3 regions of the Peribacillus sp. FW305-BF15 genome follow, and region 2 is predicted to be linked to each of the others. Evidence: a T-box and tRNA genes for the amino acid it is inferred to sense, from the RefSeq annotation. Region 2 holds a T-box; the other regions hold tRNA genes.

Region 1 (10,062 bases), on a different contig from region 2:
CCAAAGGAAATGCCTATCGTCATTGCGAATAACAAAATCAACAACGCAATCAAATAGGCAAACGCCCATTTAGTTGTCAAACTGGTTCGGATAGACTGCTTTGGCAAGTTCCTCTACTCCTTCTATTAAGCGTGGACCGGAACGGGTCACCAAGTCAGAATGGACATCAAAGACTTGGCCATTCTTAACAGCATTTACGTCTTGCCATCCTTTTCGGGCCTTCACTCCACTTACTGCATCTTTCGTATAATAACCATACGTTGTAATGATGACATCAGGATTTGCAGCAATCATCGACTCTTCATCAATTTTTGCCCAACCGTCCAATTCAGCAGCCGCATTATCCGCTGAAATAATCTGAAGCATCTCATTCATGAAAGTATTTTTTCCAGGTGTGTATATTTCCGGTGAAGGCGAAACTTCCACTAAAACGGTCTTCCTATCCTCTTTCTTTACGGATTTGGCTTTTTCCTGGATATCCTTGAGCTTCGTTTTCATATCCGCAACGATTTCGTTTGCCTTATCATGTTCTCCCGTTGCCTTTCCAATCATTTCAATAGATTCATAGACTTGGTCAAAGCTTTGTGCATCATTGACTACGAGCACATCTATTCCAGCATCCTTAAGCTGCTGTAAACCCTCATTTGAATTATGGGCACTTGATGCATGCGCAAGAACAAGGTCAGGCTTCATGGAGACAATCAGCTCCGTGTTCATTTCCATTCCGCCAACTTTTTCAATTTCTTTCGTCTCTTCCGGGTAATTATCATTGTCGGAAACACCAACGACCTTTTTACCCAAACCAAGTGCAAAGACCACTTCCGTATTACTTGGTATCAACGAAACGATTTTCTTCGGTTCTTTTTCTATCGTAACTTTTTCCCCACTTGCATCTTTAATCGTAATCGGGAAAGCCTCGTGTTGAGCATGGTTCGTTTGCTCTTTTTCTTTTCCTTCATCAGCAGCACCACCGCAGCCTACCATCATGCCTGCAGTAAGCAACATTAACAGTATCAGACCAAAAATCTTCTTCATTTTCATTCCCCACAATCTTTTTATTTAATTTCTTCATACCTAACAGAGAAAACCAATACTGGAAGATACCCCCCAAAACAAAAGCATCTCCCGTTAAACGGAAGATGCTTGCATGGCAACAATATCAATACGGACTCTTTCTTAGGGTCTGCCACACACCTTCCCATCCGCGTAGGTTACAGGTGTACGAATTCTGGCAGGTCTCCTGGCTCATGGTCATCGTCAACGGCACCTTCCCATATCTCATACAGTGGTACACAGCCGTCAGCTCCCATATACAGTGGCGGGACCGCGTTGGCATTTCACCAACTTCCCTTTTAAGTCATTAAGACACCAAATCGTTCATATGTATATAATTTTCACTGCCTTCATTATACACCATGTAAGAATCGATTATTATATGATTTTTCTGAACAAGTGCGAAATGCCCCTTCACCCTTCAATGCTTTGAAGCATTTTCAATCAGCGACGCAAACCCATTGATCGATAACCCTGGTGAAATCCGAACTCGATGCAGAGCATGCATCCCTTGGTCGCTTGAAGCTCCCCCAGGTTCGGTAGTGACTGCCATCTTGTATCCAGCTTCTTCTGACAGCCTGAGACTCTCTTCGTTATACCGACCAACCGGATAGGAAAGCACTGTCGTGTCCTGGTCGAGGATATGGTCGAACAGCACCTTCGACTGAACCATTTCCGCTTCTTGCTGCTCTGCCGTCATGCGGTTCAGCTCCAAATGGCTGATGGTATGGCTTTCAATTGAAATCCCATCCCTGCTCATCTCCAACATTTGATTTTCAGTCAGGTGATGACCTTTATCAATGGACTTCCCGATCATGAAGACAGTTGCTTTCATATCATGTTCTTTTAATATCGGGAAGGCCTCCGTGTAGTTATCTGTATAGCCATCATCAAAAGTAATCCAGACGCACTTCTCACTTGGCATCCGATTCTCGGTTAAAACGAGGAATGCTTCTTCAGGGGATAATGTATAGTAACCATTCTCCCGAAGCCAAGCCATCTGTGATCGGAATTCCTCCCTTGGAACCCGAAGGCCATTCCCTTCAGAAATACTGTGATACATCAATATCGGAAGCTGGACCGGGGACTCGGCCTTTAACCAGCCTCCCGTATCGATTTGCCCCTCCGAATCCTGCCCGGTCCCATTCTCAGCCGCTTCGGCCACTTCAATGTCATCTTCCGCAATCGGTGCAGCCGTCTTTGTGCCTATCCCCTCTAAAATCCCTTGTGAGCATCCAGGTAAAATCAAAACCCCCAGCAATGCCGCCATCCTTAACACTCTATATTTTTTCACTATCATTCTCCTGAATTTTTTATAGTATAATAGTACCAGAAAACCGCTGATCAATAAAGTATTCCATTTAATGAAAAAAAGAGGAAAAACGAAAACTTAGCGACACACTAAACATTCATGAGGATTTTTTTTCATAAGTATGTGCTATTAGCTTGAAAAGTTTGCCTATAAGAAATATAATAAATAAGTCGTCGACTTTAATATATGTCCCAGTAGCTCAGCAGGATAGAGCGACAGCCTCCTAAGCTGTAGGTCGTAGGTTCGATTCCTATCTGGGACGCTAAAGTTTATAAGCCCTGTTATAATGCGGTTTCTCCGTGTTGTAGCAGGTTTTTTTTCTGTTGATTTTTTGATGGGAAACGCAGGTCCCAAAGCTGAATTATTTCATCAAGTCTTATAGAAATAAAATCTGATTGCAAAACTATGCATAAAGGTTGGAAATATTGGCGAACAACCATACAACTGTTTGAAAGTAAAAAAAGTCTTATTTATGACGTCGATATATACAAATACTGATTTCTGGATATAATCATGTTTTTTTTAAAATATATGTTTTAACCTGTCCCATCCGGGTATACAAATACTGTAAGACATTCTCACCAAAGGAGATGATAGTGCATGATGAGTACAATCAGAAGCCAATGGAACAAAGAGAATGACGCAGCGGTGTTTAGTCCCGGTGATCAGCGTTAGAGTCAATTGAAGAGTTGGAAGATAATCAAGCATGGGAATTACTAGTCTTCTCATCCAAAGGAGGAAGATACGATCATGAGTATTTACAGCCTATGGAATCCAGAGAATGATGAAGCAATTTTCAGTCCGGGTGATCAGAAGCCATTCAGTACGCTCATACGAATAGATTCGGATAAACACACACACACTGACAAAACACTTGAATATGAATTACATGGCACCGTACTGAATGAAATTTAGTCGAAGCAGGAATATACCGAAAAAGGATGGAGCGATTGCTCCATCCTTTTTCATTTATTTATCGAATTTCAGTTTCGCCAAGGCATCTGCCAATGCAGTATTGATCGGCTCTTCTTTATTTTGCTTTTTCATATAATTGGATACTTCATTTTTGGATACTTTTTGATTTTTATTTTGACCTCTTCGTTTATTGTAAGAAGATAGTTTTTCGTGAAAACCGCATTTACAGGTGAATGTCTGTGCTTCTCCTTGACCGCGCATTTCCATCTTTTTATGACATTGCGGGCATCTGGCATTTGTTACACGTGAAACACTTTTTTTGTGGCCGCAATCACGATCTTGACAGACAAGCATTTTTCCCTTTTTACTATTCACTTCCAGCATCAGCTTGCCGCAATCAGGACATTTCGTTCCTGACACGTTATCATGCTTGAATTTTTGGTCACTATTTTTGATTTCATGGACGATATTTTTGGCGTAGGAGCGCATATCGCCGATGAAAGCCTGTTTTGGCAGCTTTCCTTTTGCTATCGCAGTTAACTTTTGCTCCCATTGGGCTGTCAAAGCTGGAGAACGCAAGTCTTCAGGTGCCAATTGAAGAAGTTGTTTTCCTTTCGAGGTGACATGAAGGCCCTTTCCTCTCTTCTCGATCAGGAAGCTATTGAACAGTTTTTCAATGACATCCGCACGTGTTGCAACAGTTCCAATCCCGCCAGTTTCACCAAGAGTCTTGATGAGCTCTTTGCTTTCCCCTGCCATGAAACGAGCGGGATTCTCCATTGCCGAAAGAAGCGACCCCTCATTGAATGGTTCCGGCGGTTTCGTTTCACCCTCTGTTTGTTTCACAGTCGAAATGGTTAAACTGTCACCTTTTTGAACGTTCGGAAGCAGTTGCTCCGCAAGGCCATCTTTAGCTTCTTCCTCATCGAATTGGTGATCATAAACTTCCTTCCAACCTGACTTCAGGATGACCTTCCCTTTTGCCATGAACATCTCCTGCCCCATTTTTGCGGTGATGGTCGTTTGTTCATATTCAAAAGGCGGCATCAATACAGCAAGGAACCTTTTAACGACCAAATCATAGATTTTCGATTCTTTGTCACTCAGTTTTCCCGGCAGCGGCGTTTGCTCAGTGGGGATGATTGCATGGTGATCAGAAACCTTGCTATCGTCCACGAACGATTTATTTGTTTTAATCGGGCTGCGCAGGATCCTCGATGCATACTGGGCATATGGTTTAATGCTTACAGCCTGTAATCTTTCTTTTAGCGTATCAACCAAATCCGTAGATAAAAAGCGTGAATCCGTCCTTGGATAAGTCAAGACCTTATGGCTTTCATATAAGCGCTGCATGATCGATAACGTCTCCTTCGCCGAATAGCCGAATTTCTTATTGGCGTCCCGTTGAAGTTCTGTTAAATCATATAAAGAAGGGGAAAAACTTTTCTTATGTGCCTTGTTCACTTCAACCACTTCTGCACTTTTCCCCTTAACGGCTGCAAGAACCTTTTCTGCCTTGTTTTTATCAAAAGTGCGGATATCTTTTGATTGGGCATCTTGCCAGACGAGGCGCAAATTGGGTTCTGCATTTGCCGAAACGCCATAATATTTCTTAGGCTGGAACTGTTTTATTTCCTCTTCTTTTTTTGCAATCATCGCAAGTGTCGGCGTTTGGACCCTCCCGCAGGATAATTGGGCATTATGCTTGGTCGTTAGGGCACGCGTCGCGTTCATCCCAACGATCCAGTCCGCTTCCGCCCTTGCTACAGCAGAGGCAAATAGGTTTTCATACTCCTTGCCATCTTTCAGATTTTTAAATCCATCTTTTATCGCTTTATCCGTTACAGAGGAAATCCAAAGCCGCTTGACCGGCTTCTTCACATTCGCTTTTTCGAGAATCCAGCGTGCAACAAGTTCCCCTTCACGGCCTGCATCCGTCGCAATGATGACATCCTTGACATCATTGCGATTCAATTGTGTTTTAACCGATTGAAACTGTTTGCCTGATTGCTTGATCACGACCAATTTCAAAGTAGGCGGCAACATGGGCAGGTCCTCAAGGCGCCACGTTTTATATTTTTCATCATAAGATTCCGGATCTGCATGGGTAACCAAATGACCCAGTGCCCAAGTGACGATATACTGATCGCCTTCAAAAAAGCCATTCCCCTTTTTCCCGCAATTCAACACTTTTGCTATATCTCTGCCGACCGATGGTTTCTCGGCCAGTACGACTGTTTTACTCATATTAACATCCTTTCGCTTTTAAACTGGTTCCTCTATTATCTCATATAATTTATGACAGGGCGATAATGCACCACGGCATTGAATCGGTTGGTTCACTTTAAGGATTCCCCGTACCCACATATATGTAAATTAATAGATTAGATAGCATTCCCGTGCAGATTTTAGTATGATGAAACGTAGGGATTTTTTCAAATTAATTGGGAGGTTCAATATAAAATGAGCTTACTTTCTATAGATAAATTAGCACACAGCTTTGGCGACCGTACCTTATTCAAGGATGTATCATTCCGCCTGATGGCCGGCGAACATGTTGGTCTGGTCGGGGCAAATGGTGTCGGGAAATCAACGATGATGAATATCATTACAGGGCAACTCATCCATGATGATGGCCGGGTCGAATGGACACCTGGTGTCGAATATGGCTATCTTGATCAACATACGATACTTTCAAAAGGTAAATCGATTCGCGACGTCTTACGGGATGCATACTTGCCTTTATTCGAGCAGGAAAAAGCACTGAATGAAGTTACAGAGAAAATGGGTACGGCCACTCCGGAGGAACTTGAAGAACTCTTGGAACAAATGGGTGAAATCCAGGACAAGCTGGAAGCCGGCGGTTTTTACAATCTGGATATTAAAATTGAAGAAGCGGCACGCGGTTTAGGGTTGGATGCAATCGGCTTGGACCGTGATGTCTCTGCCCTGAGCGGCGGACAGCGGACAAAGGTTTTACTAGCCAAGCTACTTTTGGAACAGCCTGAAGTACTGCTCCTAGATGAACCGACGAACTACTTGGATGTGGAGCATATCCGCTGGCTGAGCAGCTACTTAAAGGAATATCCTAATGCATTCTTATTAATTTCGCATGATACCGAGTTCATGAACGGCGTCGTCGACGTCATCTTCCATCTTGAATTTTCTAAATTGACCCGTTACACGGCAACTTATGAAAAATTCCTTGAGCTGGCTGAATTGAATAAAAACCAACATATTAACGCCTATGAAAAACAGCGCGAATTCATTAAAAAGCAGGAAGATTTCATTGCAAAGAATAAAGCACGCTATTCAACGACCGGCCGGGCAAAGAGCCGTCAAAAGCAATTGAATCGAATGGAGCGCATCGATCGTCCAGAAACTGCAATGAAACCTACCTTTGACTTTAAAGAGTCACGTGCGAGCAGCCGTTATGTCTTTGAAGGTGAAGATCTGGAAATCGGATATGACCGCCCACTGCTTCCGAAGTTGTCCATGACCATCGAGCGAGGAGAAAAAATTGCCGTGGTCGGCTGTAACGGAGTTGGTAAATCCACTCTATTAAAAACGATTTTGGGTAAAATCGATCCTCTAGGCGGTAAAAGATCTCTTGGCGATTTCCTTTTTTCTTCTTATTTTGAACAAGAAGTGAAAGCAGGCGATACGACGCCGATCGATGAAGTATGGAATGCATTTCCGCATCTGGACCAACCGCAGGTACGTGCGATTCTTGCCCGTGTCGGTTTGAAAAACGAGCACATTACACGTCCGATGAGCCATTTAAGCGGTGGGGAACAAGCAAAAGTGCGCCTTTGTAAACTCATGCTTACAGAAAGCAATTGGCTGTTATTCGATGAACCGACAAACCATTTGGATGTCGTTGCAAAAGAAGAACTGAAACGTGCATTGAAAGAGTATAAAGGAACGATTGTCCTTGTATGCCATGAACCTGATTTCTATGAAGATTGGGTAACCAAAGTATGGGATGTAGAGGAATGGTCGGCACAAAATTAATTTTTTCGGGGATGTCGCGGAAGCGGCATCCCCTTTATTGTGGAATAAATAAAAAGCTGACTGAAAACACTCCTTCAGTCAGCTTTCATTTCCTCATCATGCAGCTTAAACTCGTTCCGCCACCAAGGTATATGTTTTCGGAAGCCCGATATCATGGATTTTATGATTCGGTTCTTCCTCGAGCACTTTAATAACGAGCCCTGATTGACCAATTGACGTTATAAGTTCCCCGATTGTCCATTTACGCTGTACAACTCTTGAAAGGCTCCCTTTTTCCTCATCCGGCATATGCTTCGAAAAAGCGACCTCATTGTTTTCGATTGCCGGAGCGAAATAGTTGCCTGTTATTTTATGTTTTTTACCATTTGAAGTAATGAGCTTTGTTGAAATTGGATGAAATTCATGCAGTACGAATCGGCCTCCAGGTTTCAGCATCTTTTTAATTTTTTCAAATAACGGCTGCAGATCTATTAAGTAATGAAGTACACCTAGCTCCATTAAAACCAAATCCTGATTCCCTGATTCATGTTCGGATGAGAGCGAAAGGACATCCGAAACGATATACTCGATGGAGACATTGGCGCCACTTGCCAGTTCATTTGCAAACATTGCGTTTTCCTGGGAAAAATCAACAACTTTCACTTCTGCTCCCAATATGGCCAGTGCAACTGCCTTCACACCGTTCGATCCCATCAAATGTGTGATTTTTTTGCCGGATACTTCCCCCATATATTTATAAAAAGGGTGCAGTCTCCATTTTGGGTTTTGTTTGATTTTTGATGCCAATTCAACGGGATTTCCATAACGATTGACAAGCGCTAAATAATTATTCTGGTTCCAGGCTTGTTCATTTTCCGCTGTGAACCCCTTCTGCTCGGCTAATAAGTAAGCATGAATCTCGGCACTGAACCTTCTCATTTCTTCTTCGTATAAATAGCTGTATAACGACCTGCACCAAACCTCCATATCCCCCATCTTTATGGATAAACGATAAGGGTCCGTTTTAATGGTCGTGTTAAACCGGCAGCGAACAGTGACAGAAATCCCCTCGACATCCATTAGAAAGAATGCAGTCTCAGGACTTCTTTCAGGCTTTGTTGGCGCGTATTCGGAAAAAAGATCCAAAGCCTCATTAAAGACATCCCATTGTACATCCATGCTGATTTTCTTATATTCATCGATATCCACTCCTTGTACGAAAAGCGCAGATCGACCTGTATATTGGTAGGGAATATTAGCTTGATCCAATATGTTCGCCATTAATGTGATTGTATGATAATAACTTGCCTTCATATGTACCTCCTAAACATCAAAAGAGCATGACAATTATTCTTCTATAGCAAATTTCAAACCGGTACTCGTAATGGCAATCAGCTCTTCATCGTGGCGATCTATGCCATAAACGAGTAATGTAACAAGCATATATATGGCTCTGAACCGGGCTAGGCTCTCTGTTTCCTTTTCGATTTCACCATAGATTTCGAAAAAAGCACTGCGCACCTCTTTTGGGAAATAACTGTATAAAAAGGAGAAATCAATGGCTGGATTCCCGATATGGACATCTCCCCAATCAATGACACCTGCGAGAACGCCTTCGTCATCAAGTAAAACATTCCGGATATGGATGTCTCCGTGAACGAGCGAAATCGGATGCTGAACATCCAATTCACCTTCACCTAAGGTTTCAACAAAATCCTTAACTGCATGCGCCTGTTCAAAGTATCCTAGCTTTATTAGATTCGAGACATTTTCCATAAGTGATTTCTTTCGATAGGGTATATCAAGCCTCATCATCCCATCAGGCTGCACACCTAAACGCTTAGCCTTTTCGACAGGAAAACTGTGAAGAACCTTCAAAAAGCGGGCAAATCTTTTTGCCGATTCGACCTTTTTTGCTTTTGTTCCTTCTACAGGCAAGTGTCCCTTCACCATTTTATAACCGGTAAAAGGATAAGGATACAACGTGCTTGGTTTCCCAAAAAAGATTGGTTCCGGGATAGCAAGCGGAAAAGTGCCTGCAATGGAAGGCAAAAGCTGATTTTCCACCTGAATCAACGTAACTGCAATAGGGCGGCGGGGAAAACGGAATACAAATTGCCCATTGATTTGTATGACCGTGTTATCGAAACCCTCCCCAAGTTGCTTGATCTCTTTCAACTCAATTTCCGGAAACTGCAGCATGATCAATTTCCCTGCCAGATCCAGAGAAACTGGATATTCTGCCAACCAAGGCTTGTTCACTCCCGTCTCCCCCTTTTACCGGTTTCTCCCTCTATTGGGGCTGCTGCCAGATCCACCTCTGCGATTGCTCGCCCCTTGTGTACTAGTTGATCTGCGGCTGTCCCTTTGACCTCCTCGTGGATTGTCACGCTTTTGTCCACGGCCGTCTTCCGAGCGGCCACCCCGCGGATTCTCTCTCCTTGGTCCGCGGCCGTTTTCCGAACGAACTCCCCGTGAATCCTCACGTATAGGCCCGCGGCTGTTTTCCATCCGGCCTCCACGTGGTTTCTCCCTCTCGACTTCACGATTGTCCGCTTGATTAACAGAACGGTGACTGCCCCGATTCGGTCCTCTCGTATCAATCCGTTCCCGATGTTTCCTTCCCCCTCCCGAACGCGGGCGGCGAGTACCCTCATCAGAAGGGTCTTCATGACGCTTCCTTTTTTGCCTCACCTCATCGGGTTGGAACATTTTCACTCCTTCAATCGTCCTTCTTTCGATTTTCATGGAGATCCCTTTTTCAATATCGCTTAATAGCTGAAGATCCT
Region 2 (10,062 bases):
GTGATTTTGAACGACTTTTGTAAATTCCTTGGCGACGGGTGAAAGGTGTTTAGCTGATTTCATGACCAATCCGATCTCCCGGGAAAGTTCCGGGTTCAAGGGCAGGCTTTTGATGCGTTCGGGTTTTTCCGGTAAAGCCAGGTCTGGCATAATCGTGATGCCTAATTTTCCTGCTACCATTGAGAGCACCGTTTGATTGTCTTTAATGTCGTATGAAATGTTTGGTTTTATCTTGGCTTCCAGGAATCTATCTTCTATGAGTGTTTCACAGCCAGATCTCAGCATGATGAATGGTTGATCAACGAAGTCTTCCAGGTTCAATGAGGTTTTCCCTGAAAGCGGATGGTCTTCGTACACGACAGCTGATAGAGGATCTGTTAGCAGAGGGATGAATTCCACGTTCTTTACTGGTTTTGCTGCAAAGCCGATGTCCACTGTTCCTTCTTCGATCCATGTTAAGATTTCCTCATATCCACCTTCATGAATCAGCAAATCGATATTAGGGTATTTTTCTTTAAAGATGGAGAATAGCTTTGGTATGAATCTGGCAGTGAAGCTTGGAAAACTGCCAATCGTTATTTTACCGATTTCCATTCCATTCACAGCTGCAATCTTTTGTTCGATATGTGCAAGGTTGGCAGCAATGGCCCGCATATGTGGAATGACTTGTTCTCCCGCAGTCGTGAGTGTTATACCTTTTCGGTCACGCTTCAATAAAGTCACACCAAGTTCCGTTTCAAGTGCTGTAATGTTATGGCTCACGCCTGATTGAGTCAGTCCGATCCGGTCTCCCGCTTTCGTAAAACTTCCGTGTTCAACAACATGTAAAAAGACTTCCAGTTGAAAAAAATTCAAATGCCCCACACCCTTCTTCTATGAATTATACATGAGAAACTCTAATCCAAGTAATGAAAAACATTCATTTTACTTATGATGTAGTCGAGAATACAATAACATTACAAATTAAAATACGAATGGGTGATGGAAAATGATGAAACGGAAATACGGGCAAATTTTTTCACCGTACACGCTTTGTAATGGAACGGTTCTTAAAAACAGGATTGTAGTTGCGCCGATGACCACTTATTCAGGTCAAGAGGATGGCTTGGTTTCTGACGAGGAATTAGCCTACTATAAAAGAAGGGCGGATGGACCTGCCATGTTCATTACTGCTGCTGCCGCCATTTCCCCTGTTGCGACAAGCTTTCCCCGGCAAATGAAAGTATATGATGAACAAAGCCTCGCTGGACTCACTGAGCTTTCAAAAACCATCAAATCCAAAGGTGCAAAAGCCATTCTCCAGCTTCATCATGGCGGAAGCGAGAGCCTTCCAAGCTGTACAGGCGGAGAAAAAATGGTTAGTCCGAGCGGAATCATTGCAAGTGTTTATAAAGGAATGGGCGAAGAGTACATTCCAAGGTCAATGAGCCACACTGAGATTCTATCCACTATTCAAGACTTTGGAAGAGCCACCCGCCATGCCATTCGTTCAGGATTCGACGGTGTGGAAATCCATGGAGCGAATGGCTATCTCCTGCAGCAGTTTTTCTCCCCCCACTCTAACAGACGGAGAGATCATTGGGGAGGGAGTTTGAAGAATAGAATGCATTTTCCACTTGCCGTCATCGCGGAGGTGAAGCGGATCCGTGATCTATATGCAGACAAGGAATTCGTTATTGGGTATCGCTTCTCCCCCGAAGAACCGGAAGAAGGCGGATTGAAAATGGATGATACAGCTGCATTGGTAGATGAATTGGCAACTCAGGGGCTTTCCTATTTACATCTTTCTGTTAAAAATGTCTGGTCCATGCCTAGAAGCGGATTGAACAGGGGATTGACAAGGACCGAAATTCTCCGCGATGTCATAGCTGGCAGGACCAGTTTCATATCACTTGGATCGATTCATACTCCAGAGGAAGCAAATGCTGTGCTTGAGAAAAATATACCGCTTTTCGCTTTAGGAAGGGAATTGCTGATGGAACCGGACTGGGCCGCCAAAATAAAGGAAGGCAGGGAAGACGAGATCATGACAGCCTTACCGCGCGATAGCAGGTGCACATTAATGATTCCGGATCAAATGTGGGCGAATATCATTACTCGTGACGGCATGCCCGAGAGATGATAGTATGAATGTAAAAAATGGAAATTTCATGAGGGGAAATTAAATGAATAAAATAGCACTTCTTCAACTGTCTCTAGCCATGACAATCTTCGGTTCTGTCGGTTTCTTTTCGGAACTATCAGGACTTCCTGCATTGGAACTGGTTTTTGTTCGCTGCATTTGTGCTGCCGTTTTCTTATGTGCAGCCTGGATGATTACCGGACATTTCAAGAACGAAATATGGAATGGCAGGGAGGTAATGCTCATCATTTTCTGCGCGGTGGCCAACTTGTTGAACTGGATATTCCTCTTTAAATCTTTTGAGCTGATATCGGTGACAATCGCCATTTCGCTTTATCATTTAGCGCCGATCCTTGTACTCATTATAGGGAGCCTCATTTTTAGGGGGAAAATGAATGTATTCTCCATCTTGGCCATTTCCCTTTGCTTCATTGGCACATTACTCATTATGGGAACAGATGGATTTCGATCATCATCCCCTGAATGGGAGGGCATCATGTATGGGATCATTGCTGCCTTTTTCTATGCGGCAACCATGCTTTTAGGAAAGAGCATTACAAAGACCAGTGTATATGCGACCACATTTCTGCAAATGTTCATTGGATTTCTATTACTGATTCCTTTTGTCGATTATTCCGTATATACAACGTTAAAATCTTCCGAATGGTTTTATACGGTGCTTACCGGCATCATCCATACAGGCGTCGTGTATTTGCTGTTTTTTAATAGTATTCGCCATTTGCCTACAAATGTAGTATCTTTCATGATTTTTGTCGATCCGGCAGTTGCCATCCTTTTGGATATTCTGCTTTCAGGATTTAAACCGGACGGGATTCAAATTCTGGGTATTTCCTTGATATTTATTGGGGTGGTCTATTCACTTAAAACGACTGGACCGACTGAAAATGATGTCATGCAAAAAAGGCCGCACACAATGTGAGGCCTTTTCCTTTATGCATGTACCTATTGATTAAATTGATAGACATCCCAAATGTCAGGAGTTTCTGATCCAATGTACCAAGCAGCTGCACCGCCTAGATGATTTTGTTTAACCAGGTCCATACGGAGCTTCATCGATTTCTTATCTTCTATCCAAATTTGATGTTTTTTCCCTTTGGAAGTGTACACCACGTAATTTTGTTGCGTCTGTTTATCCCATACCTTTTTAAGTTTTTGAGTTGAAATGATTTTGTTGACCTCAGCCATGGTACGGTCATGACTTTTCACTTTTTTGGTCGACAAATCGGTTTCCCATTCTCTCGTATAAAATGGTACAGCCAATATGATCTTATGAGCAGGAACTTCTTTCATTAAAAGCTTGGTTCCTTCTTTGATCCAAGGTAACGAGGAAACGGACCCGGCTACTGGGCTCCCTCCCCAATGCTCGTCATAACCCATTATGATTATATAGTCCGCTACTTTGCCAAGTGCTTTCCTATCTAAGCTTTTTGACCAATAAGGGTCTTCATTTTCTCGGGTGACATCCACAGACACTTTAATTCCATGCGGTTTTAGTGCCTTTTTCAGTTCGCCTATGAAAAGTACAAAGTGCTTCTTATTTTTTGGATCGATGTTTTCAAAATCTACATTTATTCCATCACTTTTCGTTTTAACAAGTGAATCGCGTAAAGTTGAAACTAATTTCTGGCGTTTTTTTGTATTGCCTAGTACAGAACCAGTTAATACAGGGTCAAATTTATTCCCGATAAGCTGCCAAACTTGTTTTCCTTGTTTATGTGCAGCTTGGATGTATTTTGTATCTACAGAAACGGAAACGTAATTACCGGTATCCGTCAGCGTATAAGAACGGGGAGATACTACATTCAAATTGGGGTGTTTAAGTTGCTGGGTATAGCTTTCTTTCGATCCGTTATGCTTCCAGCCCATGACGATACGATTTTGCGCCTTATTTTGAAGCTGGGATTTCTTTATCCAGCCCTTTTTTCCGCCAAGCAATTGAACCTGGTAGTAATAATCAGGAACCTTCAATTTTTGGCCCACTTTAAGGGTAACCGTGCGTAAGTTATTTAATTTCGTCAAATCATTTGTTGTTACCTTGTATTTAGTGGAAATCTTCCACAATGTATCGCCTGATACAACCTTATGGATCTTATATTTCTGGGGAATCTTCAGGCTTTGGCCAACAGTTATTTCGGAAGAAGTTAATTTATTTACTTTTTGCAGCTCACTTACTGAAACACCATATTGATTTGCTATTTTCCATAGTGTGTTTCCAGACTTCACTTTATGAATGATGGGCCCCGCGGAATCCCCAACGGAAGAAGAAATGATGGGAAACTCTTCGCCCTTCTTTAAGGTCTTTAATAGAGTGGAACCTAATTTAGGAGAACTAAAAACTTTTGTATTGTCCGCTTTAACAAAACCTATGGATTGGGTTTTACTTGATGAATGACCACTGGTTGGAAAGAGACACATACAAAGAAGGCTTAACATAATAAAACATCCAAAGAATTTTTTCACAATGATTTTATTCCCCTTTGTAAAATTTAACTTTACTAGTTTACTATGGAGAATAGCCATATAAATAGAGGTACATTGTGGAAAGGCATTTCTAACATCGCGTGGGACGAATTATTCCGTAAGAAGGACAAGTGATTTGTAAGTAGAAGGGGAGGGTTTATATGTCAAATTTTGAATTACAGTTTTATGATTTCAACATATGGGCAAATAATCAGATTTTCAACCGTTTAAAAGAGCTTCCAAAGGAAGTTTACCATCAGGAAGTTCAAAGTGTGTTTTCATCGATATCGAGTGTGATGGCCCATGTGTATCTTTCCGATCTGGGGTGGGCGGAAGTTTTTTCCGGTAAAAGCATGAAACATGCATTGGATTTGGCAGAACAACGGAAGGAACAAACAGAGTCAAAGGAATTGGAGGAAATGGAGGCCATGTTTATTGAGCTGTCCGAGCGGTACAAATCGCTGCTTGGCCAAAAAGAAAATATGCATAAACCTCTTATAATTGAGAATCCAGCTGGCGGACAAATGAAAACAAGTGCAGCCGAATTGGTACCGCATGTCGTGAATCATGGAACCTATCATCGGGGCAATATCACGGCCATGTTGCGCCAAATGGGTTATGCCTCAACTTCGACGGATTATGGTCTTTATTTATTTTTAAAAGGAGAGTAACGGGTCTTCATTTGCTTACTGATGGGACTGTAAGCATTGACAGTCCTGTTCTTAAAGTAAGGCCGCCTGTTATTTTGAAGATAAAGAAATCCTATATATGTGTACAGGTTAACCGGTTCTTCCTGGTTGGCCTTTTTTTACGTTTGTCACTGGAATTGACTTGTACATGACATTTGTCATCTTCTAGTCATGACACCTGGTACTAATAAAATCAGGTTGGATTCTTTATACTATGGATAACGACAAAAAAAAGGAAGTGCAATTGAAATATGACCTTGCAAAATACGAAATCCTTGAAAAAACAAATTGCTCCTTTTGAACAATCAACGACAAAGCAAAGTATATGGCAGATCATCAATACTTTGGGGCCGTTCATCATTCTATGGTACCTAGCATATATAAGTCTTTCCGTTTCTTATTGGTTAGCTTTAATCCCAGCTGTGTTTGCTGCAGGATTCTTGACGAGAATATTCATCATTTTTCATGATTGTACGCATCATTCATTTTTCAAAGACCGCCGTGCGAATAGAATCGTCGGTACGATCATGGGTGTTTTGACTTTATTTCCGTTTGATCAATGGGGACATGAGCATTCAGTGCATCACGCAACAAGCGGTAATTTGGATAAGAGGGGTACAGGTGATATTTGGACCCTTACGGTAGATGAGTATTTGGCTGCACCGTTTAAACTTCGTTTTGCTTATCGTTTTTATCGTAATCCATTGGTCATGTTTGGTTTGGGGCCGATTTATGTTTTCCTTCTTAAAAATAGATTTAACCGTAAAGGTGCTAGAAAGAAGGAAAAAAATAATACGTATTTGACGAATGCATTAATCGTCGTTTTTGCGGCATTGCTTTGCCTGGCAGTAGGCTGGCAGTCGTTCCTTCTGGTACAAGGTTCCATTTTCATGATTTCCGGTTCAATCGGCATTTGGCTGTTTTACGTCCAGCACACATTCGAGGACTCTTATTTTGAAGAAAATGAAGAGTGGGAATATGTATTGGCAGCAGTGGAGGGAAGTTCTTTTTATAAGCTTCCAAAACTGATGCAGTTCCTTACTGGCAATATCGGTTACCATCATGTTCACCATTTAAGTCCAAGGGTGCCTAACTATAAATTGGAAATGGCGCATAATAATACGCAGCCTTTAGAGAACGTTCCGACGATCACTCTTGCGACAAGCTTGCGCTCACTCGGTTTCCGTTTATGGGATGAGGAATCCAAGAATTTCGTCGGTTTCAAGGACATAAAATATTTAACGAAAAAAAGTGTTTCCACTCAAGTGAAATCTGAACTGTAACGTTCATGTATCATTCCAGACTCCCTTAATAATCCTCGGATTTGGGGAGTCTTTGTTTCATATAAGGAACTCGATAAAGGAGAGAACTTAAAAATGATTCGAATTGTCATTGCAGAAAATCAGCAAATGCTATTAGAGGCAATAAGTTCTCTACTCAATCTTGAAGAAGATATAGAAATTGTCGGGCAAGCCAGTAACGGAGAAGAAGCGATGGCTATTGTACACCAATTACGGCCTGATGTGTGTATCATGGATATGGAGATGCCTGTAATGAGCGGACTCGAGGCAGCGGAAGCATTAAGGTCATTTGAATGCAAAGTGGTCATTTTAACGACATTTCGAAGGACTGGTTATTTTCAACTCGCATTAAAGGCTGATGTAAGTGGTTATTTATTGAAGGATAACCCGGGTGAAGAGTTAGCCTGCTCGATTCGCAGCATAATGGATGGCAAGCGAATATACTCCCCAGAGCTTATTGATGGGCCTTCCAGCCATAATGGCCGGGAAATGGGAGTGTTAGGGCTGTTAGCCGATGGTCCATCCAATATTGAGCCGTCCAATCAAAGCGGCACAATTGGGACAGTACGGAAGTATTTTACGACGATCAAGGATAAAATGAAGTTACCGGCTGGTTAGGATTTGTTTCTTAAATTCTGTTGACACGTTTTTTTAAATTGTGTACGATGGATTAAATCATAATATTGAAAATTCTGTGATGAAGAGAGTAGTTCATTTGGAAATGGAAAGCGAGTTAGGGATGGTGGGAGCCTAATGCAGGTCGGATGAATGAAGCGCACTTTGGAGAAATTTCTTGAAACGTTCAGTAGGGAATATCGGGGAGTCACCTCGTTAACAATGGAAAGTGGCCGCAATTTGTGGCAACTAGAGTGGTACCACGGGAATTCATGCTCTCGTCTCTTATTTAGAGACGGGGGCTTTTTTGTTTAGGAGGGAAAATGACGATGAATAAACCAATTGCAGAATTGATTTCAACTGCTTTGAACAATGAAATGCCAGCAAGTGAAATAGAAAAATTAATGGAAAAGCCGAAATTGATGGAGTTAGGTGATGTCGCCTTTCCGTGCTTTACTCTTGCGAAAAAATTCAAAAAATCGCCTCAGGTGATTGCGTCGGAAATAGCCCAACAATTAAACAGTACGTTGATTCAAGAAGTGAACGTAGTGGGAGGTTATCTGAATATCTTCGTCAATCAACAGATGGTGACGGAAAACGTGCTGCAAACGATATTAAGGGAAAAGGATCAGTATGGTTCGATGCAGACTGAACAAGGAAATGTCGTGATTGATTATTCCTCCCCGAATATTGCCAAGCCTTTTTCCATGGGACACTTACGTTCAACGGTCATAGGGAATGCACTGGCCAACATTGCCGAAAAAAATGGCTACAATGCCGTTCGTATCAATCATTTAGGAGATTGGGGCACGCAATTCGGTAAGTTGATTGTCGCGTATAAGCTGTGGGGAGATAAAGAGGCAATCGAAGCTTCTCCGATTCAGGAATTATTGAAAATCTATGTGAAGTTCCATGAAAGAGCCGAAACGGATGAATCATTGAATGAACAAGCACGCGCAAGCTTCAAGTCGCTTGAAGACGGGGACGAGGAAGCACTGGCATTGTGGAAATGGTTCAGGGATGCGTCGTTAAAAGAATTCGAGACGATTTATGATTTATTGGGCATCCGTTTTGATTCCTATGCCGGCGAAGCATTTTACAATGATAAAATGGATGCGGTTGTCGGGGAACTAAAAGAAAAAGGCCTGCTTGCCCTTTCAGAAGGTGCCTATGTCGTGCAATTGGAAGATATGCCGCCTTGTTTGATTACGAAAACCGATGGTGCGACACTTTATGCCACACGTGATTTAGCTGCTGCCATGTATCGTAAAAAACAGTATGAGGCAAAGAAAACATTTTATGTGGTCGGAAATGAACAATCCCTGCACTTTAAACAACTCTTTAACGTCATTGAAAAAATGGGGTATGAATGGTCAAAAGACTTACAGCACGTAGCATTTGGCATGATGCTAAAAGACGGTAAGAAAATGTCGACCCGTAAAGGGAAAGTTGTGCTGCTTGCGGATGTATTGGCAGAGGCGATTGAAACTGCAAAGCGCAATATTGAAGAAAAAAATCAAGCGCTTGAACAGAAAGAACTGGTTGCTAGACAAGTCGGTGTCGGAGCGGTAATCTTTAATGATTTAAAAAATAACCGCATGAACGATATTGATTTTTCATTAGAGCAAATGATGAATTTTGAGGGAGAAACGGGCCCCTATGTACAGTACACATATGCGCGAATTTCCTCCTTGCTTGAAAAAGGTGATTTTAAAGAGCAGACCATCCAATATGAAGCTTTAGGCGAATATGCGTGGCCAGTCATCCAGCTGCTGGAGCAATACCCGATCATTGTCCAAAAATCATTTGAACAAGCCGATCCATCACAAATCGCGAAATTCAGCTTGCATGTATCGCGTGCATTCAATAAGTATTATGCACATTCGAAAATCTTAGTGGAAGATGAATGGAAACAAATGAAGCTCTCATTCGCTTTTTCCGTTGCAATCGTATTGAAGGATGCGCTAAGTTTATTGGGCATTTCAACGCCGAATAAAATGTAATCCATGTCTATAAAAGGAGCCATTTTGTTTCAAAATGGCTCCATAATTTATCTATATCCTTGCATGAACGAAGCTCTTTTATTTTAGAAGAAAAGTATCTGTCTTGGGCTGTCCTTTTTTCTCCCATGTAATATGCAGCTTGTACACATGCTCTTTTTTTGGAGGATCACCCAAATAAAAATCCGTTGATAACGGATTTAATTTTGTAACAGAGCCATCTTCACTTTTTCCTTCTGTAAATCCCTTATGTTCCACTACTATTTTTCCATTATCAGTAAAGCTTACTTCTTTTATCTTGACCTTGCAAAGACTTTTGTTGAAGATGTCCAATCCATCCGCCGACTGTTTCATCAGAGTTTTTCTTATAATTTGCTTTCCACATACCATTATCAGATGTTCCTCCAATTGCAATACTGGAATAATTCCAATAACCTCCGATAGCAACACCCATACATATAACTACAACAAGTAACCATTTTGAATATTTATTTTTCATTAAAAAAAGCCTTCCCCTCTCTGTAACTGTTTATATTATACAGTTTAGTTAATATATTTTAGTATAGGGAAATGAAGGAGTGCGGTGAAAAAAGCAACAGGCTGTCAGCTTAGCTACGCATTTTCAGCGGAAGAAAAAGAATTTGAATAAAATGGATTGACATTCATTGGTAATGTGTTAATATTTATAAAAATGGAACCGGTTCCAAAATTCGCGAATGGATGAATGTAATGGTTAAACAAGAAAACGCAAAGGTTACAATTTACGATGTTGCTAGAGAAGCAGGTGTTTCAAAGACCTCTGTTTCCCGGTATTTAGGGGGGAGATTTGATGAACTCTCTGACAAGACCCGTAA
Region 3 (10,062 bases), on a different contig from region 2:
ATTATTTACCGTATTTCTGATTTGGTATATCCCTGCTTCAACCTTTGTTTCTTTATATAATTGCTTCAATTCTTTTTTACGATCCATCTTTCTTGCCTCCAGTCATCATTTCTTCAGCCAATATTGGCTCCCATCAGGCTTTCTATCCAAGAATCCATATTCTATTAAGTATCTTCTCAAAAGAACATGATCATGATAAATCGCACCCAATATTTGATTGATTTCCTTTTCTTCGTATTTCCGCTCATTTTCAAAACGGTTCATAATTTCTTGGAGAATGATCAGCCTTTGTTTTTCCTTTGGCGGAAAAGACTTTAATGCATCCTGACTGCCTTTAGGGAAGTATTTTTTCAGTACAGTCACCTTTTCATCCTCAGTAACGTTATAACGATCATCGACCATCCTTGCTTTTTGATGAAGCGGGATAAATGCCGGCGCGTGTTCATCTTTATCTTTCAAAAGTTCCATCAGAGCTAAAAACAACTTAGCCTGACGCTCTTTCTCTTTCAACACAAAGCGATGGTTCCGAATCGTGGAAGGACTGCCAATTCCCATTTCCTCCTGAACCTCAGCATCATTTTTCCCTTGATAAAAAAGGCGAAGGAGACGGTTTTGATGGTCGGTGAGACCTGTAAGTTTTTTATCGAGATCAATCAAGTATTCAAAAACCGAGCTGTGCGCATGTTCAATATGAATGCGCATATACCTCTTCGCTTCATAAAGAACTCCATCTTTCGGGTATACTATCCCCTTTTCAACTGCATTTCCACACAGCAAACAAACATATTGATTCTCACCTTCGATGTACCCTTGTTTAAGCTCATCCTGAGATGCGCTCCAAAACATTTCCGCGTCCTTCATTAAACAAACACTTCCCTATAAAGTTTATAATATAATAAACATAATATTGATTTGTTTGTATTATGTCAATGTTTTTTCTGTTTTTTATAACTCCAGCAAATTATGGCCTTCTTAGTCAGAGGGGCTTTATAACATAAAGCTGATAAGGGATTCACCTTCCACTTTACGGTTCCCATGGCACTATGCCGATTTAGTATCATGAGTAATAAGCGGAATTTTCCCAATAATATGCTTTATAAACGTGAATAAGCTTTAGAGGAGGATATCTTATCGAAAGAGGAAAATGAGTCGATCCCATCGATCCATAACACCGATTTGCACATGGCATTACAACATGTATCCGAACAATTCAAAGTCTCACGATTGAATCACTTATACAAAAACAATCGATGCAGCTGAGTGAAGCTGATGAAAAAGTTCACCCGTCGAAGAATTGAATACGGCAATAATCAAAAACCGTGAAATCATAAAAAAAATCTCCAAACCTTAAATAGAATTTGATCAAAAAAAAGACATCCAAGTATGGATGCCTCAGCTGCTGACAAAATTCGATGTAAGTCGATTTTACCTACAGTTCTTTTAGCTTGTACAAATTGAACGTTGCCCCAGGCACTGCTATTCCCGCAGGAGTCTCGCACACCCGACCCAATCAACTATGTTTAAAAATTCAGATAGAAATCTTTTTGCCTACAGTTTTTTATTTGAGAAAGTTGAAGTTGATTTCAGAAATTCGCTCCCTTTCCACCGACTGTCTGCCAAGTCGCATTAAAGCAAGCACTTTTGGTGTCTCGGCTGCCAGTAATCCGGAAGTAGCGCTGTACAAATTTCTTAAATCCAGTGAGGATTACAGTTAAGACCATAAAGACCTGAGCAGTTTATCGACCTAAACCACACAATATTCGACCGTTCATGAATTTTTTTAACCCTCACCTCACTGTTCGGTCTCCGATTCCCATTTTGTCGGCGAAGGATGTTTTATGAAATTCCTAATAAAAATCCTTCGCAGAGCTCATTAAGTATTAGCTAGGCACAAATTTAAGTATTCCTTCCAGATAAACACCTTTTTCTTTTCGTTTACATTCCCTCAACTTGATTCTTCCTTCTTTTTCCAACTCCTTGGCTAATTGGACCACTTCTGTTCCATCTTCGGTTATTTCGACTGAGAAGAAATTGCCCCGAGTGGAAGTTTGAATGAACTTGAATAATCTATCTTTATTCATTTAAACATCTCCTTATTTATTACAAGTTCGACATAAATGGTCATCCACCTGCGATAAATATAAATAAAAAATTTCATGGTTAAAAGGATGCAAATCAAAATGACCCTCGTTAGCTTAAACAACCAAAAAAGTAAAAAAGCCAAAACCTTTAGAAGGTTTTGGCTTTTTAAGTTAGTGTCCCAGGAGAGATTCGAACTCCCGACCGACGCCTTAGAAGGGCGTTGCTCTATCCAGCTGAGCTACTGAGACGTTTATGATATAAGTTGCGGTAAAACTTATGTATTACCTTAACTGTTCCCTTAGGACACTTCTTATTATAGTAGGATATCAAAAGGAAGTCAACGGTTTTTCAAAAAAAGTTTTTTTCTTTTTTTAAGAACCAGGAAGCGGGGAAAAACGCTTCCTGTTCATTATACATGAAGTCATTCCATTTGATAAGCATTTCTTAGATCCTCAACGATTTTTCCTTCAAGGTCATAATAGATGATTTCAAGTTGGTCATTTCCAATCTCCAAAATGGCATAGGTTTTCTCTTTTCGTCCCCGCGGCTGCCGTATGCTTCCCGGGTTGATGAAGAGCTTGCCGTCAATCCACTCTGAACCTGGAGCATGGGAGTGACCAAAGCAAATAATATCCGCCCCTGTCTCCTCACTTTTATAAGATAGGTTCATCAAGGTCATATTTATGTTATAGAGGTGTCCATGCGTAACGAAGAAACGCTTGCCTGAGATATTCTCCACAATATCATCCGGATATGCCGAATCATAGTCGCAATTCCCGCCAACGGCCAAAAACTCCGCCATGTGAGGATCATTTCTTTCCAACTCTGAATCACCGCAATGGATCATGGCGGCGACCTCTTGTTTATGACGCTCGGCAATCATGCTGATTTCATGAGTTAAGCCATGACTGTCACTCATTATTAGCACTTTCATCGTCACATTCCTTCTTCCCTTTTTAGAAATAGATCAAGTTTTTCATCTAGAGCCCTCAATGCGTTGGCACGGTGGCTGATTTGGTTTTTTTCCTCTTTTGTCAATTCAGCGTTTGTTTTGCCCTGTTCCTCTACAAAAAAGATGGGATCATAACCAAATCCATTCGTTCCTGAGGGCTGTTCCGTGATCAAGCCTTCCATCGTTCCCGATACCGTAATCGTTTCCTGGTTGGGTGACGCTAGTGCCAAGGCGCAATAAAATCTCGCCGTCCTAGCCTCTTTTGGCACGCCTTCCAGTTCGCGGAGGACTTTTTCCGTGTTTGCTTCATCACTCTTGGCCTCTCCAGCATAGCGGGCAGAATAAACGCCTGGACGGCCCTCCAATGCATCTACAATCAATCCGGAGTCATCAGCAATGACAAAGTGGCCTAGCTGATGGGCAATGGCCTCTGCCTTCAGGATCGCATTTTCTTCAAAGGTCGTGCCTGTTTCCTCCACATCCGGGGCATCCGGTACATCGAGAAGTGTTTTGACTTCATAACCTTTAGCAGAAAATAAGCTTTCGAACTCCTTGGCTTTCCCTTTATTTTTCGTTGCAATGATTACTGTCTTCATTTCCATTTCACCCTTTTTCATTTTATCGGCACCGGAGCTCTTTTGGGGCTGAGAAAGAATTTGCTGTCATTCGTCATATGTAAAAGCCGCTTCTTCTCCAGTGCCAACGGACGGATTCAACTCTGCCTATCATGATCAACAACAGCCGCTGAATTTTCCAGATAAGTTAAGTCTAACACAACTCCCTCACCTGCAATAACCTGAAACTTATAAACTAACGTTTGTAATTTTCACTATGTTCAATATGGATATTAACTTTTATGTTATTTATTGAAGTCTTATCAAAGGAATTAATAATTTTATTATCCCACTTATTGACATGGTATCTGTATGCCTTTTCACTTATGTTAAAAAGGTCTGTATTGATTTTTTCCCCCGTCTCCAATGTCTTCAAAATATCTTGCTTAATTTTTATTTCTACCTTTTTTTCGATTTTTTCCATATCCAAGTTGTCTAAATTCTGTTTCAATATCCCATTTGCTTTAACTTCTAAATCATATAAGGGTTTCTTTTGTTGTTCCAATACTTTGATGTTTGTTTTGGGGTCCATGATTTCAACACTAACCTTTTGTTTATTCAGGGAAAAAAACATGACTGTCGCCTTATTTTCAACCCATTTCATACCAGTCAAATCTTGTTTACTTACAAACCCTTTATACTGTTGTTTTGATAAAACATAGCCGCCATTCAACGTTGGTATCTTTTTTTCTTTCCCCCTGTCTGTATAATGATGCTCATTTATTACCATAGAGGGAATTAAAATGGAACCAACCGGTTGATAATATTTCGAAACCAGTTCACTGAATTTTAACGGGGAAATGAAATAGTTTTCATTAATAACGGTCTCTGGCCTTTGAATGATCGTGAATAAGTTAGGAAGATTAAAGAAACTATCACCGTTAAACACCTTTTTAATATCCTCGTTTGTAACAAACAGCCATGAATTGTATCGCAATAATGGCTCTTTCCCTACATATTCAATGAAATCCTTCATTTTCTTATTGATTACATCCTCACTTAAAATGAAGGAGTTAACATGCCCGATATAAAGTGGCAATGCTGCATTTTGTTCCAATTCAGTAAATGCTTCTTCGATACTTTCCCCTTTACCTTTCCCAATGACAACACCAGTTTTTTCTTGTAATGCTGTGGCCCCCTCTTGTTTTGCTATATCCGCAAAATTCAATGCTTGAAAGTATAAGATGAATTCACCCTCTTTATAATCGATCCCTAGAGCGGATCCATATGTTTGAGCTTGAATTTCCTTCATTCCCCAGCAGCCTGTCGTCAATAAAAGTTGACAGCCAATTACCATGACTGCAATTAGCTTTCTCATTTGTCCGACTCCTTTTGCGATTCATTATCACTGGATTGTAGAGCTTGATTCCGCTGCCTTAACATCCCATACGGAAGCTTGAATAAGACTTTTAACATGTCCGATTTATTTGGTTTGGAAAATGGATTCACAAAAGGCTGTCCGAAACTTTCCAAGGAAACCACAACAATCAAGATAAGAAATATTCCCATGAAGAATCCAAACAAGCCTAGAAATGCTGAACATGCAAATATGAATAACCTTATAAGAACGATATTCCCAGCGATATTCTGATTGATTAGGGTATAGCTTGAGAGAACTGTAACAGCAATTACTACGAGCATGGAGGGTGAAGTCAGCCCTGCCCGAATCGCTGCATCACCTATAATCAATCCACCCAATACAGAAACCGTCGGACCAACAGCTTTTGGCAGGCGAAGACCGGCTTCTTTAAATAGTTCAAACAATATGATCATTACGAATGCCTCCAAAGAAGCAGGTATGGGTAATCCCTGTCTCGTGATTGAAATCGTCGCAAGAAGCGAAAAGGGAATTTGATCGAATTGATAGGTAACCAACGCTATAAAAAACCCCGGTAACGTAACCGTTACAAATAATGAGACTACACGAATGATGCGCATAAAACTAATGTAAAAAAAGCTTGCATGTGCGTCATCGGCAGCATAAAGTAACTGATTAATACTCGTTGGTCCGATCAAGCTTGTGGGATTCCCGTCTACCAGGATGGCAAAGCGGCCTTGATTCAAGGATTCAACAACATAGTCCGGTCGACCGATATACTCCATTAAGGGGAAAATGGAAAATGGAGTATCATATAAGAGTTCTTCAACTTGGTAACTGCTGACTATGATATCAGCCTTTAATGAATCCAATCGTTTTTTAACATCCAAAAGAATCGAGGGATTGATAATGTCATCAATATATAGCAGCAATATTTTAGTTTTACTTCTTTTCCCGATTGTATATTCTATACATTTAAGTGATGCCGTTTTTAACCTCTGGCGAATTAAAGACATGTTATCCGCTATATTCTCAACGAATCCATCCCTAGGTCCCCGAATGGAAGATTCTATATTGGATTCTTCCGGACTGCGCTTAGGGGAATTGGCTAATGGGGTATGGTAAATTTCGTTGGAAGATTCATTAATAATGATCAGGTCTCCTGAAAAAAGGATGCTTTCTACTCCGTCTTTTAAATCGGAGCCCTTTTTAAGCGTACTGATCTCCATGATATTGCTTAATTGATCAATTGTTAATTCGCCATTTTCTTGAACCGCTTTAGATATTGTAGGCAGAATCACTTCATTGATGAATGGCATATCCACTAAGTTTGGCGCATATAAAAATCCCAACAAATAAAGACCTTCATTATCAAAAGTTTTTGTTCTTAAAACAACATCGGAAGAATGTTCGAACCATTTTCGGATTTGGTCAATGTAAGAAGGAGTACCATTCAAATTTCCCTTCTTCATAATGTTTCACCTTTTCCTTTTCCCTTTTTAAAAATAATAAATAACAGTATAATTGCAGCACTAAAAAGAAACAGACTGCTTATTGGAAAGAAATATTTGTATAAAAGATTAAAAAATGAAGTAGCATCCCAATGGATTAGCGTTCCAATAACAATTAACAAATATAGTGAAAGCAGTATCCACTTCTGATGTTTTGAATTCGAGATTAACTTATAGCCTATAAATAAACATAAACTTATTCGGATCATGGCACCTGAAAGCCATTGGAAAATGGAAAGGAAATCAAGTCGAGTAATATAATAGCCAAATCTTAGCAACTTCCACTGTTCGTATGCCGGATTCCTCATTTTCACCGCTTCCACAGAACCAAATTCCGCCATCGCTCCCATGAGGGGGCCTAACGTCAGCATGATGAGGATAATACCAACCAGTAAAAGCCACTTGGCTTTTAGCTTGTTTTTCAAGTAAGGAGTTAAAAATAAAAAAACGATGATTTCTAAATATCCTGCACTCGTATACAGCATTCCATTTAGTGTATGGCGATACCCGCTTTCAAATATCGGGAACAATAATTCGTAATTCTTATTACTCGTGTTCCCCAGCCCCACAAATATCCCCAAAATAGTGACGACCGGAAGAAATAGGAGAGCCAAAGTACTTATGGTGCGTATTCCTTTATAACTTGCAAAAATACAAATAAAAGTGAATAGGCTGACGACTACGATGTTTGGAATGTCATGAGTATAATTAGCTTTTGCCCAAATCAATGTAAATTTGACGGTTATGAAGGCGTTAATTATAAAGTACAAGGCAAATGCTATCGTGAAAATATATGTAACAAAAGGTGTAGACCATTTTTTCAGAAAAGAGATTATATCTTCTTTATCTAGTTTTTTATAAATATAAAAAATAAATAGTGTCCAAACGATACATGGAACAACACTTATTATGACACCTATCCATCCGTCGCGTTGAGATGCGGATAGTATATTGGGGAGGAGCAGGACATGCACCATGAATCCTGTATTCATGATGATTAAAACATAGATGTGTAAAGCCTGAATGACCTTTTGATCCATAATATCCCCCCATCCATTACATGATTAAAAGTAATTTCCCCTTTTTAAAATTTATTTATGTAAAAACTTTCCCACAACACGGGAAATTGCCTTGGGGCGATATTAGCTTTCACTCTTTAACAGCGTGGTCATTCAATGGCGGAGGCAAAAAAAAATAAGAGGCAGCTGCGAGCTGCCTCATTGTTTTATTTCTACATATATTTAAAAACTGCCTGTGTTGACTTTCTCTGGACGGACGACTGGTTCGGATAATTTCTTACCTTCTTCATTAAGAACATCTGCGCTGCCCTGCACTTGCACTTCAACGCTTTCAATTCCTTTCTGTTCCGTCAAGGAAAGGACCAAGGCATCAAGGACCTCTTGTGATACCTTTTTCTCTTTAAAGCTTCCAAGGATATTTTCGTTAAAATTCAGGCTGACCTTACCTTCTGCCACTTTTGGCTCGTCAAGTAAAGCTACATCACTCATGAACCCTGTTTGCAGGCTAGAACCCGAAGGACTCTTCGTTAATTCCTGAATGACTGCTGTTACATTATCAGTCACCGTTTCGCTGATCCTGCGCGTCACGGGAACATAATATGTGTACTCCTCATCACCGCCTACATAATAAACGGTGAGTGCTTTGGTATTGGAAATGTCGACTACATCACTCGTATCGATATTGATTCCTGAAGACCTTGAGATATTTTCATCTATTGGTGTGCCATTGACCGGCATTTCGGAAATATCTTCCCCATTGATTCTCATTTGGATTTTATCGACCGAGTCGAATTGTGTCAGGGTCCATGTGATGGCTTGAAGGATTTTAAGTTCATCCTCTTTCTGATAGTTTTTGAATTCCGGCGAAAAGTCCGCCACAGCCACCCCGTCTTTAATGTTCACGCTTATTTGGGTATCGGCAGGAATGACGGCCCTGAACCCATTTGGAAGTTTATCCGTGACTGGTCCGTTATTGACAAGGTAATCAAGGGCTTGTTTAGCGACAGCTTCCGATTTAGGAAGTTCCAATGTCTGTGGAACCACATACCCGCTTTTATCAATTAAATATAACTCCGTCTTCACCGTTTTCGATTCTACAGCGCCTTCTTCCCCCTCTGTCGTTGGCTTTTCCTCACCATTCGTTTCTGTTTCTTTTAATGAAGATTCATCCTCGACTAATGAAACATCCTTCGGGGGATCAATTTCCTTTTTCTCTTCACCGCCAAATAATCCGCAGCCTGAAAGCCAAAAAGAAGATGCCAGAATGGTCACAGCCATTGTTACTTTTGATTTATTGGACATAAAATCACTCCTAGGACAGTTTGTACTCCTATTTATACGAGCCCTAGGGGAAAATAGACCAATTATTTTCCCTCCGATAATGGAGCTGGGCAATTTGCCCGTATTGATGCATCTTTTTCAGCTTCATCAGGATTTGGGAGACTTCCTGAATGGAACAATCAACTCCCATCCCCAAGTATAATCTGAATGCTGGATAGGATCCTTTCATGCACCTGCAGGGAAAGCGAGTCCCTCACGTTCCAATCAACGGCCACATGTACAAACCATAAAAAAACTGCAGACAAACTCCATTTTCATTAAGTTTGTCTGCAGTCTGAAACTTCCAAATGGAAGTCTTATAAGTGATCGATTTTAATTGTTTCGATGGTATTGGCATGAATACCGAGCCAGCTCGACGCGATGGAACCAAACATATCTCTTGAACCGGTTGTATAAAAGCGATGAACTGGACGGAGCTTGCTTTTATTGATTAATTTATAGTAATCCAAAATGACACTTGCCTCCCGGGCCGTCTCTTCTCCAGAGGAAATGACTTGCACTTCATCCCCCATATAGGAAGAGATTACAGGCCCCAGCAGTGGATAATGGGTACAGCCAAGGATCAGTGTATCGATTTTCGTTTTCTTCAACGGGTTCAAGGTTTGTGCCACGACCCGATTGACGATTCCCCCTTGAAACTCCCCGCTTTCTACGATTGGGACAAATTTCGGGCATGCTAAACTATCTACTTTCACATCGGAATTGATGGAAGCAAGTGCATCGTCATAAGCTTTGCTTTTTACCGTGCCTTCCGTACCGATAACTCCAATATGCAAGGAATCAGAAACTTTCAATGCCGCCCTTGCCCCTGGGTGTATGACACCCAACACAGGAATCGGAAGTATAGCCCTGATTTCATCCAATACAGCTGCAGTCGCTGTATTGCAAGCGATGATCAGCATTTTTATATCCTTCTTCATCAAAAATCTCGTCATTTGCCATGTGAAGGTTTGGACATCTTTTTTTGTCCTCGGCCCATATGGGCATCTTGCTGTATCACCTAAGTAAATTATATTTTCATTTGGAAGCTGACGCATGACTTCTTTAGCTACTGTCAAGCCGCCTACTCCTGAATCAATGATGCCTATCGGTTGTTTCAAAAAACTCGCCTCATTTTTCTTTCATTTCTTGATGTAGTTTTACTAGAATCCCTTTGAGGGACATGATGTCAGATTCGTTAAAATTGACTAACACGCCACTCAAGTACTGCCTCCGTTTATTAATC

Evidence for each region. The T-box of region 2 lies ahead of argS (arginine--tRNA ligase). A T-box ahead of a tRNA ligase gene usually reads a tRNA of that ligase, here a tRNA-Arg.
Region 1: it has a tRNA-Arg gene. The T-box ahead of argS (arginine--tRNA ligase) is inferred to sense a tRNA for this amino acid. The anticodon was not compared.
Region 3: it has a tRNA-Arg gene. The T-box ahead of argS (arginine--tRNA ligase) is inferred to sense a tRNA for this amino acid. The anticodon was not compared.

What each region holds. Positions count from the first base shown of each region.
Region 1 is NZ_JBYSYV010000003.1:211,307-221,368, forward strand. It holds gene AC3WLU_RS04360 (FecCD family ABC transporter permease) at 1-107, opposite strand, end outside; gene AC3WLU_RS04365 (ABC transporter substrate-binding protein) at 70-1,035, opposite strand; cobalamin riboswitch at 1,214-1,388, opposite strand; gene AC3WLU_RS04370 (polysaccharide deacetylase family protein) at 1,475-2,323, opposite strand; tRNA gene AC3WLU_RS04375 (tRNA-Arg) at 2,554-2,627, shown strand; gene AC3WLU_RS04380 (hypothetical protein) at 3,116-3,280, shown strand; gene AC3WLU_RS04385 (DNA topoisomerase III) at 3,335-5,527, opposite strand; gene AC3WLU_RS04390 (ABC-F family ATP-binding cassette domain-containing protein) at 5,744-7,294, shown strand; gene AC3WLU_RS04395 (class I SAM-dependent methyltransferase) at 7,400-8,587, opposite strand; gene AC3WLU_RS04400 (phosphotransferase) at 8,621-9,535, opposite strand; gene AC3WLU_RS04405 (DEAD/DEAH box helicase) at 9,551-10,062, opposite strand, start outside.
Region 2 is NZ_JBYSYV010000004.1:174,010-184,071, reverse strand. It holds gene AC3WLU_RS05790 (LysR family transcriptional regulator) at 1-855, opposite strand, end outside; gene AC3WLU_RS05785 (NADH-dependent flavin oxidoreductase) at 989-2,122, shown strand; gene AC3WLU_RS05780 (DMT family transporter) at 2,166-3,062, shown strand; gene AC3WLU_RS05775 (LysM peptidoglycan-binding domain-containing protein) at 3,086-4,576, opposite strand; gene AC3WLU_RS05770 (DinB family protein) at 4,765-5,274, shown strand; gene desA (Delta(5) desaturase DesA) at 5,544-6,575, shown strand; gene AC3WLU_RS05760 (response regulator) at 6,669-7,211, shown strand; T-box leader at 7,279-7,497, shown strand; gene argS (arginine--tRNA ligase) at 7,532-9,211, shown strand; gene AC3WLU_RS05750 (hypothetical protein) at 9,290-9,466, opposite strand; gene AC3WLU_RS05745 (hypothetical protein) at 9,483-9,707, opposite strand; gene AC3WLU_RS05740 (LacI family DNA-binding transcriptional regulator) at 9,938-10,062, shown strand, end outside.
Region 3 is NZ_JBYSYV010000013.1:117,508-127,569, reverse strand. It holds gene AC3WLU_RS15725 (GIY-YIG nuclease family protein) at 1-87, opposite strand, end outside; gene AC3WLU_RS15720 (DUF2087 domain-containing protein) at 106-861, opposite strand; gene AC3WLU_RS15715 (hypothetical protein) at 1,881-2,081, opposite strand; tRNA gene AC3WLU_RS15710 (tRNA-Arg) at 2,257-2,330, opposite strand; gene AC3WLU_RS15705 (metallophosphoesterase) at 2,504-3,016, opposite strand; gene AC3WLU_RS15700 (XTP/dITP diphosphatase) at 3,019-3,630, opposite strand; gene AC3WLU_RS15695 (Ger(x)C family spore germination protein) at 3,845-4,966, opposite strand; gene AC3WLU_RS15690 (spore germination protein) at 4,963-6,438, opposite strand; gene AC3WLU_RS15685 (GerAB/ArcD/ProY family transporter) at 6,435-7,517, opposite strand; gene AC3WLU_RS15680 (GerMN domain-containing protein) at 7,719-8,798, opposite strand; gene racE (glutamate racemase) at 9,134-9,937, opposite strand; gene AC3WLU_RS15670 (MarR family winged helix-turn-helix transcriptional regulator) at 9,948-10,062, opposite strand, start outside.